Linked DNA regions of Parazoarcus communis. The protein of the gene in region 1 interacts with the protein of each later gene in a pairwise test. Links are inferred from orthologs where the notes say so. Each region holds a gene or a part of one and is shown on either strand. Other genes may lie near its edges. The genes, in order: ftsL and ftsB.

The links.
Region 2: the proteins of ftsL (region 1) and ftsB interact in binary tests that used the Escherichia coli proteins (3 or more experiments, as listed by UniProt). The link is inferred for Parazoarcus communis from one-to-one orthologs.

Annotation. Positions count from the first base shown.
Region 1 is NZ_CP022188.1:2,198,112-2,205,540, forward strand. Bases 1,934-4,933 are described here. They hold ftsL (cell division protein FtsL), read left to right. Parts: upstream 1,934-3,301; coding sequence 3,302-3,565; downstream 3,566-4,933. Other genes in these bases: mraZ (division/cell wall cluster transcriptional repressor MraZ), read left to right, coding at 1,934-2,370; rsmH (16S rRNA (cytosine(1402)-N(4))-methyltransferase RsmH), read left to right, coding at 2,367-3,305; CEW87_RS10090 (peptidoglycan D,D-transpeptidase FtsI family protein), read left to right, coding at 3,565-4,933. In the rest of the region: pyrC (dihydroorotase), read left to right, coding at 1-610; CEW87_RS10065 (hypothetical protein), read left to right, coding at 625-1,059; more of mraZ, read left to right, coding at 1,927-1,933; more of CEW87_RS10090, read left to right, coding at 4,934-5,322; CEW87_RS10095 (UDP-N-acetylmuramoyl-L-alanyl-D-glutamate--2,6-diaminopimelate ligase), read left to right, coding at 5,319-6,818; CEW87_RS10100 (UDP-N-acetylmuramoyl-tripeptide--D-alanyl-D-alanine ligase), read left to right, coding at 6,815-7,429. UniProt on the Escherichia coli protein: Essential cell division protein. May link together the upstream cell division proteins, which are predominantly cytoplasmic, with the downstream cell division proteins, which are predominantly periplasmic.
Region 2 is NZ_CP022188.1:3,111,498-3,118,867, reverse strand. The notes cover bases 4,315-7,255. They hold ftsB (cell division protein FtsB), read right to left. Parts: upstream 5,965-7,255; coding sequence 5,665-5,964; downstream 4,315-5,664. Other genes in these bases: eno (phosphopyruvate hydratase), read right to left, coding at 6,072-7,255; CEW87_RS14185 (cyclic nucleotide-binding/CBS domain-containing protein), read left to right, coding at 5,212-5,643; CEW87_RS14190 (C40 family peptidase), read left to right, coding at 4,505-5,122; CEW87_RS14195 (SIMPL domain-containing protein), read left to right, coding at 4,315-4,449. In the rest of the region: CEW87_RS22440 (hypothetical protein), read left to right, coding at 208-867; CEW87_RS14205 (gamma carbonic anhydrase family protein), read left to right, coding at 2,155-2,694; CEW87_RS14200 (DMT family transporter), read right to left, coding at 2,649-3,584; more of CEW87_RS14195, read left to right, coding at 3,754-4,314; more of eno, read right to left, coding at 7,256-7,355. UniProt on the Escherichia coli protein: Essential cell division protein. May link together the upstream cell division proteins, which are predominantly cytoplasmic, with the downstream cell division proteins, which are predominantly periplasmic.

The DNA.
Region 1 (7,429 bases):
TGTCGATGTCTTCGATCGCGAGCGGGTTTTCATCGAGCGCGTCCTGTCGCCGGTGGTGCGGCGTTTCCCCGGGTTGAAGGTGGTGTTCGAGCACATCACGACGGCCGAGGCTGCGCAGTTCGTGCGTGCAGCCGGGGCGCATGTCGGCGCGACCGTGACCGCACATCACCTGTTGCTCAACCGGAACGCCATCTTTGCCGGCGGCATCCGTCCGCATCACTATTGTCTTCCGATACTCAAGCGCGAAACGCATCGTCAGGCGCTTGTCGAGGCGGTGACTTCAGGTAATCCGCGCTTTTTCCTCGGCACCGACTCCGCGCCGCACGCGCGCAGTGCCAAGGAGTCGGCGTGTGGGTGCGCCGGCTGTTACACGGCTCATGCGGGCATCGAACTGTACGCGGAAGTCTTTGAGGCTGCCGGTGCGCTCGATCGGCTCGAGGCTTTCGCGAGTCTGAATGGGCCTGCGTTCTACGGCCTCAAGCCGAACCCCGAGCGCATCACCCTGCAGCGCGAGACCTGGCAGGTGCCTGAGTCCTATGGCTATCTTGGTGCGGACCCGCTGGTTCCGCTGCGCGCGGGCGAGTCCGTGGCGTGGAAGCTGGTGCCCTGAGGAGGTCTGGCCCGATGTCCTTCCCACGTCTGCGCTGCATTGCCCTGCTTGCCTTGGCTCCCTTGTTGGCGGCTTGCGAGAACAGTGCCGTTGCCTATTCGATCGAAGGCAAGGAGCACGCGCTGACCTTGTTGCGCGAGCAGCCCTATTTCTGGAGCGACGAGGTCACGCAGTACATCGTTGCGGCGCGTCTGCCGCAATGCCAGAAGAAGGTGCGCATTCATCCCGGGCGTACCACGATGGCCGATATCGAAGTCTTCGATGCGGGTTACCAGATGTGGGCGCTCCATCAGGGCGCCCGGTGGTATCTGGCCAGCACGGAGTCGTGCCAGGTGCAGGATTGGGACAACGCCGGCGATGCGCCGCCCGGTGCGCTCGTGGGGCGCTTCCGCCTGAAGGATGGCGCGCCTGAGTTCGAGGCTGTACCCGTACCCTCCGCTGGAGGGTGAGGCGGCTGCGGGCTTACGGCTTTCGTCGTAATTTGCCTGCTGCTTGCCGGTGCGCCGGACCTGCCGGGGGTTGTCGGGCAGCTTGTTTTGCCGATGGCGCGCCCGAGGCGGGGTGTTCACGTATAATCCGCCCGGGAAGTTCGCCAGGCAGTCGCTGTGCACCTTCGGGTGTGTGGAGGAAAGTCCGGGCCCCGCAGAGCAGGATGCCGGCTAACGGCCGGGCGTCGTGAGGCGACGGAAAGTGCAACAGAGAGCAGACCGCCGATGGCTTTCGCAAGAAAGATCAGGTAAGGGTGAAAGGGTGGGGTAAGAGCCCACCGCAGGACTGGCAACAGGACTGGCACGGTAAACCCCATCCGGGGCAAGGCCAAATAGGGGAGTAATGGCGTGGCTCGCGTCGCTCCCGGGTAGGCTGCTAGAGCTTCACGGTAACGTGTCGCCCAGAGGAATGACTGCCCGATGATCCGGTTTGCGCTGGATCGTTCGACAGAACCCGGCTTATCGGCGAACTTCCCAATTCCCTTATGTTTCGATCCCGGTGCTGACGCGCCGCGGTCCCGAAGTGGCGACATGCCGTCATCCGGCGGTCATTTTTCGTCCGCGTCCTGCGGCTTTCCCCACTTCGCCCCACTCTGCCCAGACCCACTTTCGCAGTTCATGCACTCCTGCATGAAGTTGCGCTATTTGCCTTGATTTAACAGGGTTTATTTGAGCTTGCCTGCTTTGACTTAAGTCATTGTGTAGCAAAGAGTTTCCCTCGTTCGTCGGCTTGACCGGGTTGTGCCTTTACTCTACAGTGGGGATAAGTGGAGAAAAGTGGGGTGGAGTGTCATTTTGATGCTTCGCCCGAACCGTTCAGGGGGCGCGATGTTTCAGGGAGCCGCAGCGCTGAGTCTCGATGCGAAGGGTCGCCTTGCGATTCCCTCGCGGCATCGTGACGCGCTTGCTGTAGAGAATGGGCAGGTGGTCATCACCGCCCATCCTCACGGCTGCCTGATCGTTTACCCGGTTCCTGCGTGGGAGCCGATCCGTGACAAGGTCTTGAGTGCACCCAGCCTCGACCCGGTCTCGGCCCAGCTGAAGCGACTCCTCGTCGGCTTTGCCCAGGACGAGGCGCTCGACAGCGCCGGGCGCGTGCTGATTGCGCCTTCCCTGCGGCAGTTCGCCCGTCTCGAAAAACAGGTCTGGCTGGTGGGGCAGGGCAGCCACTTCGAACTCTGGTCCGACGCCGGCTGGCAGAAACAGCAGGAAGCCATGATGGCGCTGGCGGGCACCGGGCTGCCGCCTGGTTTCGAGAGTCTTGCGCTATGAGCGAGAAAGCGCTGCACATCACCGTATTGCTGCAGGAGGGCGTCGATGCACTGGCGATCCGGCCTGACGGCATTTACGTGGACTGCACCTTCGGGCGTGGTGGGCACAGTCGCGAGATCCTTGCGCGGCTTGGCCCGGCTGGACGCCTGATCGCCTTCGATCGTGACCTCGTTGCCATTGCGGCCGGACGGGAGATGAATGACGACCGACTGACGCTGGTTCATGCCCCGTTCAGCGATCTGGATGTCGAGCTTGAACAGCTCGGCATCGAGCTCGTCGATGGCGTGCTGATGGACCTGGGGGTGTCGTCTCCACAACTCGATGATGGCGCGCGAGGGATGAGCTTTCGCTTTGATGCGCCGCTCGACATGCGCATGGACACAAGTCGCGGACAGACCGTAGCAGACTGGCTGGCGGATGCTTCCGTCGCCCAAATCACGGAGGTACTCAGAGATTATGGAGAAGAACGGTTTGCTTATGCGATTGCAAAGGCGATTGCAGCTGCTCGGACAGGGGGGGCTGTCGAAACCACTGGACAACTTGCCGCGATCGTGGAAAAAACGGTCCGCACGCGCGAGCCGGGGAAGCACCCAGCGACGCGCAGTTTCCAGGCTCTACGGATTTTCATCAATCAGGAGCTTGAGGAGCTGACGCAGGTGCTGCCTGTCTGTGTCCGTCGACTGCGGACCGGTGGCAGGCTGGCTGTGATCAGTTTCCATTCGCTCGAGGACCGCATCGTCAAGCGCTTCATGCGCGACGGCTCGCGTCCGCCCCAGCTGCCGGCGCGCCTGCCGGTGCGTGCTGCCGACATGCCGAAGCCGCCGCTGGTGCTGGTCGGCAAGGCGGTGCACCCGGGGGATGAAGAGGTTGCACATAACCCGCGCTCCCGCAGCGCGGTGATGCGCGTGGCCGAGCGTACGGAGGCCGCAGCGTGATCCGCCTCGATGCACTCCTCGTCGCGCTCGTGGTGGCCAGTGCGCTTGGCGTCGTTGCCGCGCAGCACCAGGCCAGAAAGCTGTTCTCCGCACTTGAGCGGGAGCAGACCCGTGCGCACGGACTTGAGGTCGAGTGGGGGCAGCTGCAGCTTGAGCAGAGCACCTGGGCGGCGCATGGGCGTGTGGAGAAACTGGCGCGCGAGCGGCTCGGACTGCGGCCGCCGGTTCAGGGGCAGGTTGTCGTGCTGGAGGCGCAATGATGCAAAAACAGCGCACTGTCACCTTTAATCACAATCCCTTGCTCAAGCGCGAGTTGCCCGTGTGGCGTTCACGTTTTGTGCTGATGGTTCTGCTTGGCTGCATGCTGGTGCTGGTCGGGCGGGCGCTTTTCCTGCAAGGCATCAACAACGAATTCCTCCAGGCCAAGGGCGAGATGCGCTACGCCCGTGTGCTTGAAGTGCCGGCAACCCGGGGGCGGATCACAGATCGCAATGGCGACATGTTCGCCGTGAGTACGCCGGTGCGCTCCGTGTGGGCAATCCCGACCGACGTCAATCTCGAGCCGGGCGAGGCGAGGCAGCTGGCAAAGCTGCTCGAGATGGATGTTGCCGAACTCAATGCCAAGCTGGCGTCGGGGCGTGACTTCGCCTATCTGAAACGCCAGCTCTCACCCGATGTGGCCGAGCGTATTGCGGAGCTCAAGCTCTCGGGTATCCATCAGCAGCGTGAATACCGTCGTTTCTATCCTGGAGGCGAGGTGACGGCGCACATGCTGGGCTTCACCAGCGTCGAAGATCGCGGTCAGGAAGGCATCGAACTCGCGTACGAAGCGCAGCTCGCCGGTCAGCCCGGCTCGCGGCGGGTGATCAAGGATCGTCGGGGGCAGGTCGTCGAAGACGTCGAGTCCATCCGGCCGCCGCGTGATGGCGAGGACGTCGTGCTCGCGATGGATGGCAAGATCCAGTATCTCGCCTACTCGGCCTTGCGCGAAGCAATGCAGAAATTCCGTGCCAAGGCGGGTGCCGTTGTGGTCGTGGATGTGCAGACCGGCGAAGTGCTGGCGCTGGCCAATGCGCCCACCTTCAATCCGAATAATCGCGCCAACCTGACCGGCGCGCAGCTGCGGAACCGGGCATTCACCGATACCTTCGAGCCGGGTTCGGTCATGAAGCCCTTCGTCGCCGCGCTTGCGCTCGAGAGTGGCAAGTTCAAGGCCGCGACCAAGATCGACACCAGCCCGGGGCGCATGACGATCGGCACCGCGACGATTGGCGATGCGCATCCTCATGGCGTCCTGACGGTTGCCGAGGTCATCCAGAAGTCTTCGAACGTCGGTACGGTCAAGATGGCGCTGCAGTTCAGCCCGGATGAGATGTGGCGCCTGCTCGACGGGCTGGGTTTCGGCTCGCAGCTCAGCCTCGGATTTCCGGGCGAAGCGACCGGCCGCCTGCGTCCAGCCAAGTCGTGGCGTCCGATCGAGCAGGCCACGATGTCCTATGGGCACGGGATTTCGGTCAGTCTGATTCAGATTGCTCACGCATATCTCGCTTTCGCGCGCGATGGTGATCTGCTTCCGCTGTCACTGACCCGGGTCGATACACCCAAAGCGGCCCCGAAACGGGTTTTCTCGCCCCAGGTGGCAAGAGAAGTCCGGGCCATGCTCGAGTTGGCTGCCGGGCCAGGAGGGACCGCGCCCCAGGCCCAGGTGCCGGGCTATCGCGTTGCAGGCAAGACCGGCACCGCATACAAGCTGGAGGGGGGGCAGTACGTCAAGAAGTACATCTCCTCGTTCGTCGGCCTTGCGCCCGTGTCCCGTCCGCGACTGGTCGTCGCGGTGATGATCGATGAGCCCACCGGTGCGCATTACGGTGGCGCAGTTGCAGCCCCGGTCTTTGCCCGTATCGTCGAAGGCTCTCTGCGCGCGTTGGGTGTGGCACCCGACGCACCCATCACGCCACTGCAGCTTGCTCGCAAGCAAGGTGCCGAAGCTGTGACTGCGGTGCGGGAGAGCATGTGAGCGAGCAGGCCCAAACGATCCTCGAACAACTGCGTAAGCAGGGCGTCACGCCCACGGGCATCACCGCTGATTCGCGCCGTGTCGGCGCGGGCGATGTCTTTGCCGCGTGGCCGGGCTATGCGACCGATGGACGTCGTTTCATCGATTCTGCCGTCGCCGCGGGTGCTGCTGCTGTGCTTTACGAAGGCAGTGACGGCTTTCAGTGCGCCACGGGTGCCCGCCCGCTCATCGCGGTCAATGGCCTGCGCGAACTGGCCGGACATCTGGCGCACGAGATCTACGAGCGTCCCTCGGAGAAACTCTGGCTCGCCGGCGTGACGGGCACCAATGGCAAGACCACGGTCAGCCAGTGGCTGGCGCGGGCGCTGGATGAACTCGGCTGCCGCTGCGGCATTGTCGGTACCCTGGGTTGCGGTTTCGTCGATCAGCTTTCGGCAAGTGCCAATACGACGCCGGACGCGCTTGATCTGCATCGCCTGCTGGCAGGCTTCGTGTCGGCTGGCGCCGGTGCGGCCGCCATGGAAGTGTCCTCGATCGGGCTCGATCAGGGGCGGGCGAATGGCGCCTGCTTCGACGTTGCAATCTTCACCAACCTGTCGCGGGACCATCTCGATTATCACCGCACGATGGATGCCTACGCGGCTGCCAAGGCGCGCATGTTCGATCTGCCAGGTGTTGGCGAAGCGGTGATCAATCTGGACGACGCCTTCGGCCTGATGCAGGCGCGCCGTCTGCTGGATGCGGGGCGGCGTGTGCTGGGCTACACCCGGATCGCATCGAATGCGGATGCTGTGCCGGGCGCCCGTGTGCTCGTCGGCGACCGGCTTGAAACCACTGCGTCCGGCCTGCGCTTCACCGTGCTCTGGGAAGGGCGCAAGTTCGACCTTCAGGTGCGCATGGTGGCGCCCTTCAACGTGTCCAACCTGCTTGCCGTCATTGGCGCCCTGATTGCCCGCGGCGTGGCGCTGGACGAGGCGCTGCACGTGGCTGCCAGGCTGACGCCGCCCGAGGGCCGGATGCAGCTCGTCGGCGGCGTGGCCGAGCCGCTGGTCGTGATCGACTATGCTCACTCGCCGGATGCACTGGCAAAGGTTCTCGAGGCCTTGCGCGGGACGGTGCGTACCCGGGGAGGGCGTCTGATCTGTGTGTTCGGCTGTGGCGGTGATCGTGATCCCGGAAAGCGACCGATGATGGGAGAGGTGGTGCGCGAGCTTGCCGACCGTGTCGTCGTAACCAGTGACAATCCGCGTAGCGAAGATCCACAGCAGATCATCGACGCCATCATGGAGGGCGCAGGTGCCGGTGCGGAAAGCATCGTTGACCGCGCCCTGGCAATCCGGACCGCGGTCGCCGACGCGGGCGCGGACGATGTGATCCTTCTTGCGGGAAAGGGACACGAACCCTATCAGGAAGTCCATGGCACGCGCCTGCCCTTCCTCGATCTTGAACATGCCCGTGCGGCCTTGCGCGAATGGAACGGGGGGAGCAACACATGATGACACTGCTGGACGCGGTGCGCGCCCTCGCTACCCGGGATGCCCGGGTCATCGGTGCTGCGCGCTTCGAGTCGGTTGGAACGGATACCCGGAATCTGCAGGTCGGGCAGCTTTTCGTTGCCCTGCGCGGTGACCGCTTCGACGGGCACGATTTCATCGATGTCGCCGCTGCCGCAGGCGCTGCCGCTGCACTGGTCGATTCGCGCTGGGCGGAAATGCACCCGGGCGCCCCCTTGCCACTGGTGGTGGTGGACGACACCCGGCTTGCACTCGGCACGCTTGCTGCCGCCTGGCGTGCAGGATTCGACCTGCCACTGATTGGTGTGACCGGCAGCAATGGCAAGACCACGGTAAAGGAAATGTGTGCTGCCATCATGCGCGCCGACGCCGCCCTGAATGGCGCGGGTGGCGATGCCGTGCTGGCGACGCGGGGCAATCTGAACAACGACATCGGCCTGCCGCTGACCCTGCTTGAACTGCGTGACCACCATCGTGCGGCCGTGATCGAGATGGGGATGAACCGTCCGGGCGAGATTGCCTATCTGACCGGCCTGGCACGTCCGACCGTGGCCGTGGTGAACAACGCACAGCGGGCGCACCTGCAGGGCATG
Region 2 (7,370 bases), 910 kb from region 1 along the record:
GATACTCTCGGCAAGAACAGCCGTGGAACCGTCTGCGAAGGTGGCGACTCGGCCGCGGTTGTTAACACTAACCGTACCGCCCGCACCACCGCTTCCAGCGCTGCCGCCAAATACGTATAGGCCGAGCGCGCTCCCGCCACCCCCACCACCGGTGCTCTCGTCAAAGCCGCCGACACTTCTCGCAAAAATGCCATAAGAATTATTGCTGTGAGTTTCAATCACGCCAAAATTGTTGACCTGTACAAGGCCTCCATGGCCAGCGTTCTTACCAGCACCACCGCTTCCAACCACCAACCCGCCAATTCCTCCGCCGTCACCTCCCAGCCCGCCCTGGCTCTGCGCCAAGACACCATGAGACGCCTCCCCGCGCGTGGAAACATCGCCGTTGTTGGTGAGGATCACCCAGCCACCGTCACCAGCCGCGCCTCCATCGCCACCTTCTGCCGCGCTCAGGCTGCCGTACCCGCCTCCACCATGACCACCGTCGCCACCTTCACTGAGGCCGTACATGCCGTAGGCATTATTACCAAGCGTGACAATGCTTCCAGCGCTGAGCAACGAGACACCGCCACCAAGCCCCCCACGCCCACCGTTCCCCCCGTTTCCGGTGCCTTCCAAACTGTTCCTGCCGTCGCCTCCATTACCCCCGTTACCGCCCCAACTGTGTCCAAAGATTCCGTTGCCGCTTCCACCAGTACTGGCAATGTCGCCAGCAAAGTCGACCATCACATCTCCACCAGACCCAGCATTTCCCCCTTTTCCACCCTGGCCTGGAAAATACTTAAGCCCAGTTCCTTCTCCACCCTGACCGCCATTTCCGCCGCCGGATTCGATATGAATCCCATGAGCAGCATTCCCTTTGGTTGAGACCTGCCACATCCCGCTACGTACGCGGGTTTCCAAGCCGGCACCAGCCCCGCCCGAATGCCCGCTATCGCCGGTAAACTCAAGAAATCCGGAGTCATCTCCTTTCCGTCCGGTACTCCCCAGACTAAAGAATCTGATGCCAACAACGCCATCAACTGGCGCAACGTCAGCAGTCAGGCTGCGAACCTGCAAGACGGACGGACTGGGAGGCGAGTTGATTGTGATTCCAGCAGAGAGATCGCCATCGCAGATCATTTCTCCTGCCACAGTGCTGCAGTCTGCATGGGCGTTCATTGCTGCCAATGACACCACTGCTCCAGCAGCGCGGGCGGTCGCCCTGAGAAACCGGCTGTCGAACGGAAAACCTGAAAGGCCGATCGTTTTCATATCAACTCCTTCCTGTCCACCGCACGTCTGCCAGTGATTAGCGAACGGAATGCGCCCAGCCAAGCCCACACGGAGAAAACCCACTCGGGCGGCGCGATCACGAACGGCAGCCAGTACATGTAACAGCCATTGCGGCAATTAAAGGAGTGAAGACACGACCGGCGTTACGCGGCGCCACCCATCGGATGCCCTCCCTGTACGGCGCCGTTCTCATTGTTTGTAAGGCACCACGACTCAAGCTGCCACGCAAGTAAGCCTGTTGTTAATACTAGACTCCACCACAGGCGCGAGTAAATTCAAGTTCCCCAGGCCGGGTACCCAGGCGCGATGCTCGACGCGCAGGATTACACGGTCAAAGCGTACGAAGCGGAACTAGTGGGCGTGTGACTGAGGCTATCGGGGAACCCCGTCTCTTTGAGCGACGAGGTGAGCAGCAAGGCTAATCGGTGCCATCCAGACGCAGAAAAGCAAAAAGCCAACCCCGAAGGATTGGCTTTTTGCTTGAATATGTGGCGCGCCCGGAAGGATTCGAACCTCCTACCCCTTGGTTCGTAGCCAAGTACTCTATCCAGATGAGCTACGGGCGCTTTGTACTGCTTTTTACTCACTGCCTTGCAGCAGAGAAGCGACATTTTAGAGCATTTCTAACATTTGTCAACTTCTTTTGCGTTTTTTTGAAAACTTTCGTTTTCACCGGAAGACTTTCGTGCTGTCCGTCCAACGCAGGGCGCGAATTATGCATCTACTGCTACTGGAGTGCAAGCGCCCGAACGAATTTATTTTCATGCCCCATTGCGGCACGGCATTCACCTGCTTGAGATACCCACAGCCTCCCCTCCAGTTGCTATGATCAACGCCCCCTAAGCGGCCCGCCGCAGCAACAGGATAGTGAGAATCTGAATGAGCATTTACGCCTTGGGCGATCGCACGCCCCGCCTGGGTGAAGGCACCTGGATCGCACACAACGCCACGGTAATCGGTTCGGTAGAGACCGGGCAGAATGTGAACATCTGGTACAACGTGGTCATCCGCGGTGACAACGACCCGATCGTGATCGGCGACAACACCAATATTCAGGACGGCTCCGTGCTTCACAATGATGACGGCGTGCCGCTGACAATTGGCGCCAACGTCACGGTTGGACACATGGTGATGCTGCATGGTTGCAGCATCGGCGACGGCAGCCTGATCGGCATCAACGCTGTGGTGCTGAACAACGCAGTCGTCGGCAAGGATTGCATCATCGGCGCCAACGCGCTGATTCCGGAAGGCAAGGTGATTCCGGACCGATCACTGGTCGTGGGTTCGCCCGGCCGCGTGATCCGTGAGCTGAGCGACGCCGATATCGCCGGCCTGCGCGCGAATGCCCGCCACTATGTAGAAAACGCGCAACTCTACAAGGCCGAGCTGCGCCCGCTAGAGCCCTCTGCCGCAGCTTGAGGCGCTTGCGCCGTCGCATCCGCTGCAGGAGATGCTTCGGCGCGCGTCAGCCAGATCACCGCTGAAAGAATGACGGCGCCGCCAAGCAGCTGATTTGCCTGTAACGGCTCCGCCAGAAACACCGCTGCAAGCAGCACGGTAACCACCGGTTCGAGCGTGGACAGGGTCGCTGCGTCCGCAGCGCCCAGGCGACGTATGCCGGCAAAGAGGCTGACCATGGCAACGACGGTCGATACCACGGCGATCGCGCCAACCGCCAGCCAGCCTGAAAGCGTCGCCGGAAAGGGTGTCGGGAACGCCGCGGCAATGCCGCCGAAGACGATTGCGGCGGCAAGCATGACGACCGTTGCGGAAGCGATCGGATCTTCGCGGTCGAGCACCAGACTTCCGATCAGGAAGTAGACGGAATAGATCAGCGCCGCCAGCAAGCCCAGCGCGATACCAAGCGGTTCGCCCGACAAGTGGCCGCCCAGCGTCAACGCGGTCCCGACCAGTGCAAGCAGCACTGCACACATGCGTGCGACGGTCAGGCGCCGCCGCAGCAGCACGGCCCCGAGCACCGTGACAAGAAACGGATACAGATAGAGCAGCAGCGCCACGAGACCGGCTGCAGCGTGATTGAGCGCGGTAAAGAAGCTCAACGACTGCCCCACATAGAACAGCCCGCCCATCGCCGCCAGCACGAGCAGATTGCGCCCCCGTGGCCAGCGCCGGCGAGTAATGAGCATGCTCACAGCCAGGACGCTGCCGGCCAGCAGAAAACGCAGAAACAGCACCGCGACCGGCCCGGCACCGTCTGCGTAGGCATAGCGGGCGAAGACCGCCATGGCGCCAAACGCGGTGGCCGACAGCGCGACAAGCAGGACACCGACGAGACGATCGCGATTCATGGGGGCGGGCACAGAGGAAGGACGCGCAAGCATGCCCACCCCCTCGCCACGGGTCAAGATGGGTGAACAGGAAGCCACGCGCATTTACCGTTGTCATTTACACCTGCATACCCGCTTCGGGGCGACGATGCGGTATACATTGCGCTCCTCCCCTTCTCTTGGAGCCCTCATGCGTACTGCCCGCCCGCTGATTGCAGCCCTCCTCGCCGTGACCGCGCTGACCGCCACGGCTGCCAACAACGACACGCCGCCGCTGCGTACCGTGGATCTATCGGCCGAAGCCAGCCAGGCGGCCACCAACGACCTAGGCATCGCCCAGCTCTATGCCGAGCAGTCCGGCCCCGACGCGGCCGTCGTTGCACGCCAGGTCAATCGCAGTATCGCTGCTGCGCTGGAGACGAGTCGTCGCTACGCTGACATCAAGACCCAGTCGGCAGGCACCTCGACCTGGCCTGTATACGCCAAGGGCGGCGGCAAGATCGAAGCCTGGCGCATGCGCTCGGAGATCCGGCTCGAGAGCCGGAACAGTGCGGCCCTGTCCGAACTGGTCGGCAATCTGCAGCGCGAGCTCGCGGTCTCGCAGATCACGCTGCAGCCGGCGCCGGAAACGCGGCGAAAGGCGGCCGACGAGGCCACCGTCGACGCTTTGCGCAGTTTTGAACAGCGCGCCACGCTGATCGCCAGCACCCTGGGCAAGCGCTACCGGATTCATCGTCTTAATGTGTCGGAGTCTGGATATCGACCGCCTGTTTTCGCCAAGATGCGCGGGGCTGCGATGATGGCCGAAGCCGCCCCGGCGCCGATCGAGGGCGGCGAAAGCGAGGTATCCGTCACGGTAAGCGGCAGTATCGAACTGCTGGACTAGACTGAAGCCCCCAAGGGGGTGGACGCGTCTGCGCTGATCGCCTATCTTTCAACGCATGCCGAATTGCCCCCATACCGCTCACATCAGCGCAGCACGCGGCTCTCAGCCAGCACTTGAAGCCTGCACGTCCGCCCCACCCTCTGTCGGGCGGACGCTTTCGTTCACGCTGGCACTTGTGCTTTCGGTGCTCGCCGGCTGCAGCACCACGCCGACATCCGGGCCGGTCTCATCCCTGCCGCAGTCCGCACCGCAAACGCCCGACCGCGATTACTTCGCACTCGACAACTCGGCGCAGACTCAGGAGCTGGTCCTCTACGCGCTCGGGCTGCTCGACACCGGCTACCGCTTTGGCGGTCGCAATCCCGACGCAGGCCTCGATTGCAGCGGCATGGTGAGCTACATCGTTGAGCAGATCAGTGGCCGCAAGCTCCCGCACAACGCCGCGAGCATTGCCGACCGAACCCGCCCCATCGACCCGGCCGAATTACGGCCCGGTGACCTGGTGTTCTTCAATACGCAGAAGAAGCGCCACTCGCACATGGGCATCTATATCGGCGACGGCAAGTTCGTCCATGCACCGTCGAGTCGTGGCGTGGTGCGGGTCGAGCGGCTCGACAACCGCTACTTTGCCCCGCGCATCGACGGCGCGCGCAGCCTGCTCGAAAGCAGCTGACCGGCAGCAGGGGTTTCCCGTCTTGAATGTCGCTGCACTGAAACCTAAGGTGAATAAGCTGCAGGAACCATAACGGAGGAGACACCAAAATGCCGATGAGAAAGGTGGGAGACGTAATTCGGGGCCAGACCGTCGTGACCGCAGCCAGGACGCTGAGCGTGTTCGAAGCCAGCAAGAAGATGGCGCAGGCACGGGTTGGCGCCATCATGGTCGTGGAGGGCGAACGCCTGACCGGGCTGTTCACCGAGCGCGACGCACTGAACAGAGTGCTGGCGACCGGACTGGACCCGACCCGAACGACGCTGGCCGATGTGATGACCACCACGCTGCAGACCATCGATGCCGAACAGCCACTCGGGCACGCCATGCACCTGATGTTTGAAGGGGGCTTCCGGCACGTCCCGGTGGTAAAGGGCGACCGCCCCATTGGCATGGTTTCGGCGCGTGACGCACTCGGAACCGAAATGATTGCGTTCGAACAGGAGCTTGAGCAGCGGGCATCGATCACCGAACTGCTGTAGCGCCGGCAAGCCCGCGCAAAATTACTGAACCGGCTCCGGCCGGTTCGTTGCTTTCTGGGGGATCTGCACAAAGATCTCACCCTCGCGCGTCAAGCCAAGTTCGTAGCGCGCGCGCTCTTCGATGGCGTCATTGCCCGACTTGAGGTCGCGCACCTCTTCCTCGAGACTGGCATTGCGCTGCTCGAGGCGGTAGTTCTCGTCGCGCTGCGCCTGCAGCTGCCGGTCAACGTCCCACACACGCAGCCACCCACCCTTGCCCAGCCAGAGCGGGTACTGGAGCACGACGACCAATACGGCAAGAATCATTACAGGCCAACGCATGTCGACATCAGGCGCCAAGAAAAACATTCATAGAATAGACAAAAGGCCGGCGGATTATCCGTCGGCCTTTCCTCGGGATCAACGCGGCCGCAGCCGCGTCAGCCGGATCAGCGCAGATTGTAGAACGCGCGCGTACCCGGGTAGCTGGCGGTATCGCCGAGATCTTCCTCGATGCGCAGCAGCTGGTTGTACTTGGAGATGCGGTCCGAACGCGACAGCGAACCGGTCTTGATCTGCATCGCACGCAGGCCGACAGCGATATCGGCGATGGTGGAGTCGTCGGTTTCACCCGAACGGTGCGAGATCACTGCGGTGTAACCCGCCAGCTTTGCCATCTCGACGGCAGCAAAGGTTTCGGTCAGCGTACCGATCTGGTTGATCTTGATCAGGATCGAGTTGGCCACGCCCTGCTCGATACCTTCGGCAAGAATCCGGGTGTTGGTCACGAACAGGTCGTCACCCACGAGCTGGACTTTCTTGCCCAGACGCTCGGTCAGATGCTTCCAGCCAGCCCAGTCACCCTCGGCCATCGCGTCCTCGATCGACACGATCGGGAACTTGTCGCACAGCGTTGCCAGGTAGTCGGTAAAGCCTTCAGCGGTCAGCGACAGGCCTTCGCCCTTGAGCTCGTACTTACCGTCCTTGTAGAACTCCGAGGCAGCGCAGTCGAGCGCGAGCAGCACGTCACGACCCGGCTCGTAGCCGGCGGCGATGATGGCTTCCTGGATCAGGTTGAGCGCTTCTTCGGTGCCGGACACGTTGGGTGCAAAACCACCTTCGTCGCCAACGGTCGTCGGGTAACCCTTCTTGTCGGTGATCTTCTTCAGGTGATGGAAGATCTCGGCGCCACAGCGCAGGGCTTCGCGGAAGCTGGTCATGCTCACCGGCATGATCATGCATTCCTGGATGTCCAGGCTGTTGTTGGCGTGCTCGCCGCCGTTGATGACGTTCATCATCGGCACCGGCATCACCATCGGGCTTGCACCGCCGAAGTAACGGTACAGCGGCAGACCGGCCTCTTCAGCCGCAGCCTTGGCCACCGCCATCGACACTGCCAGCATGGCGTTTGCGCCCAGGCGGCCCTTGTTTTCGGTACCATCGAGCTCGATCAGGGTGCGATCGATGAAGGCCTGCTCTTCGGCGTCGAGGCCGATGATGGCTTCGGCGATCTCGGTATTGACGTTCTCGACCGCGCGCAGCACGCCCTTGCCGAGGTAGCGCGCCTTGTCGCCGTCACGCAGTTCGATGGCCTCACGCGAGCCGGTCGACGCACCGGACGGCACTGCAGCCCGGCCCATGACGCCGGATTCGAGCAGCACGTCGGCTTCGACGGTGGGATTGCCACGGGAGTCCAGAATTTCGCGGGCGATCACATCAACGATTGCACTCATTTTCGTTCCTGTTTC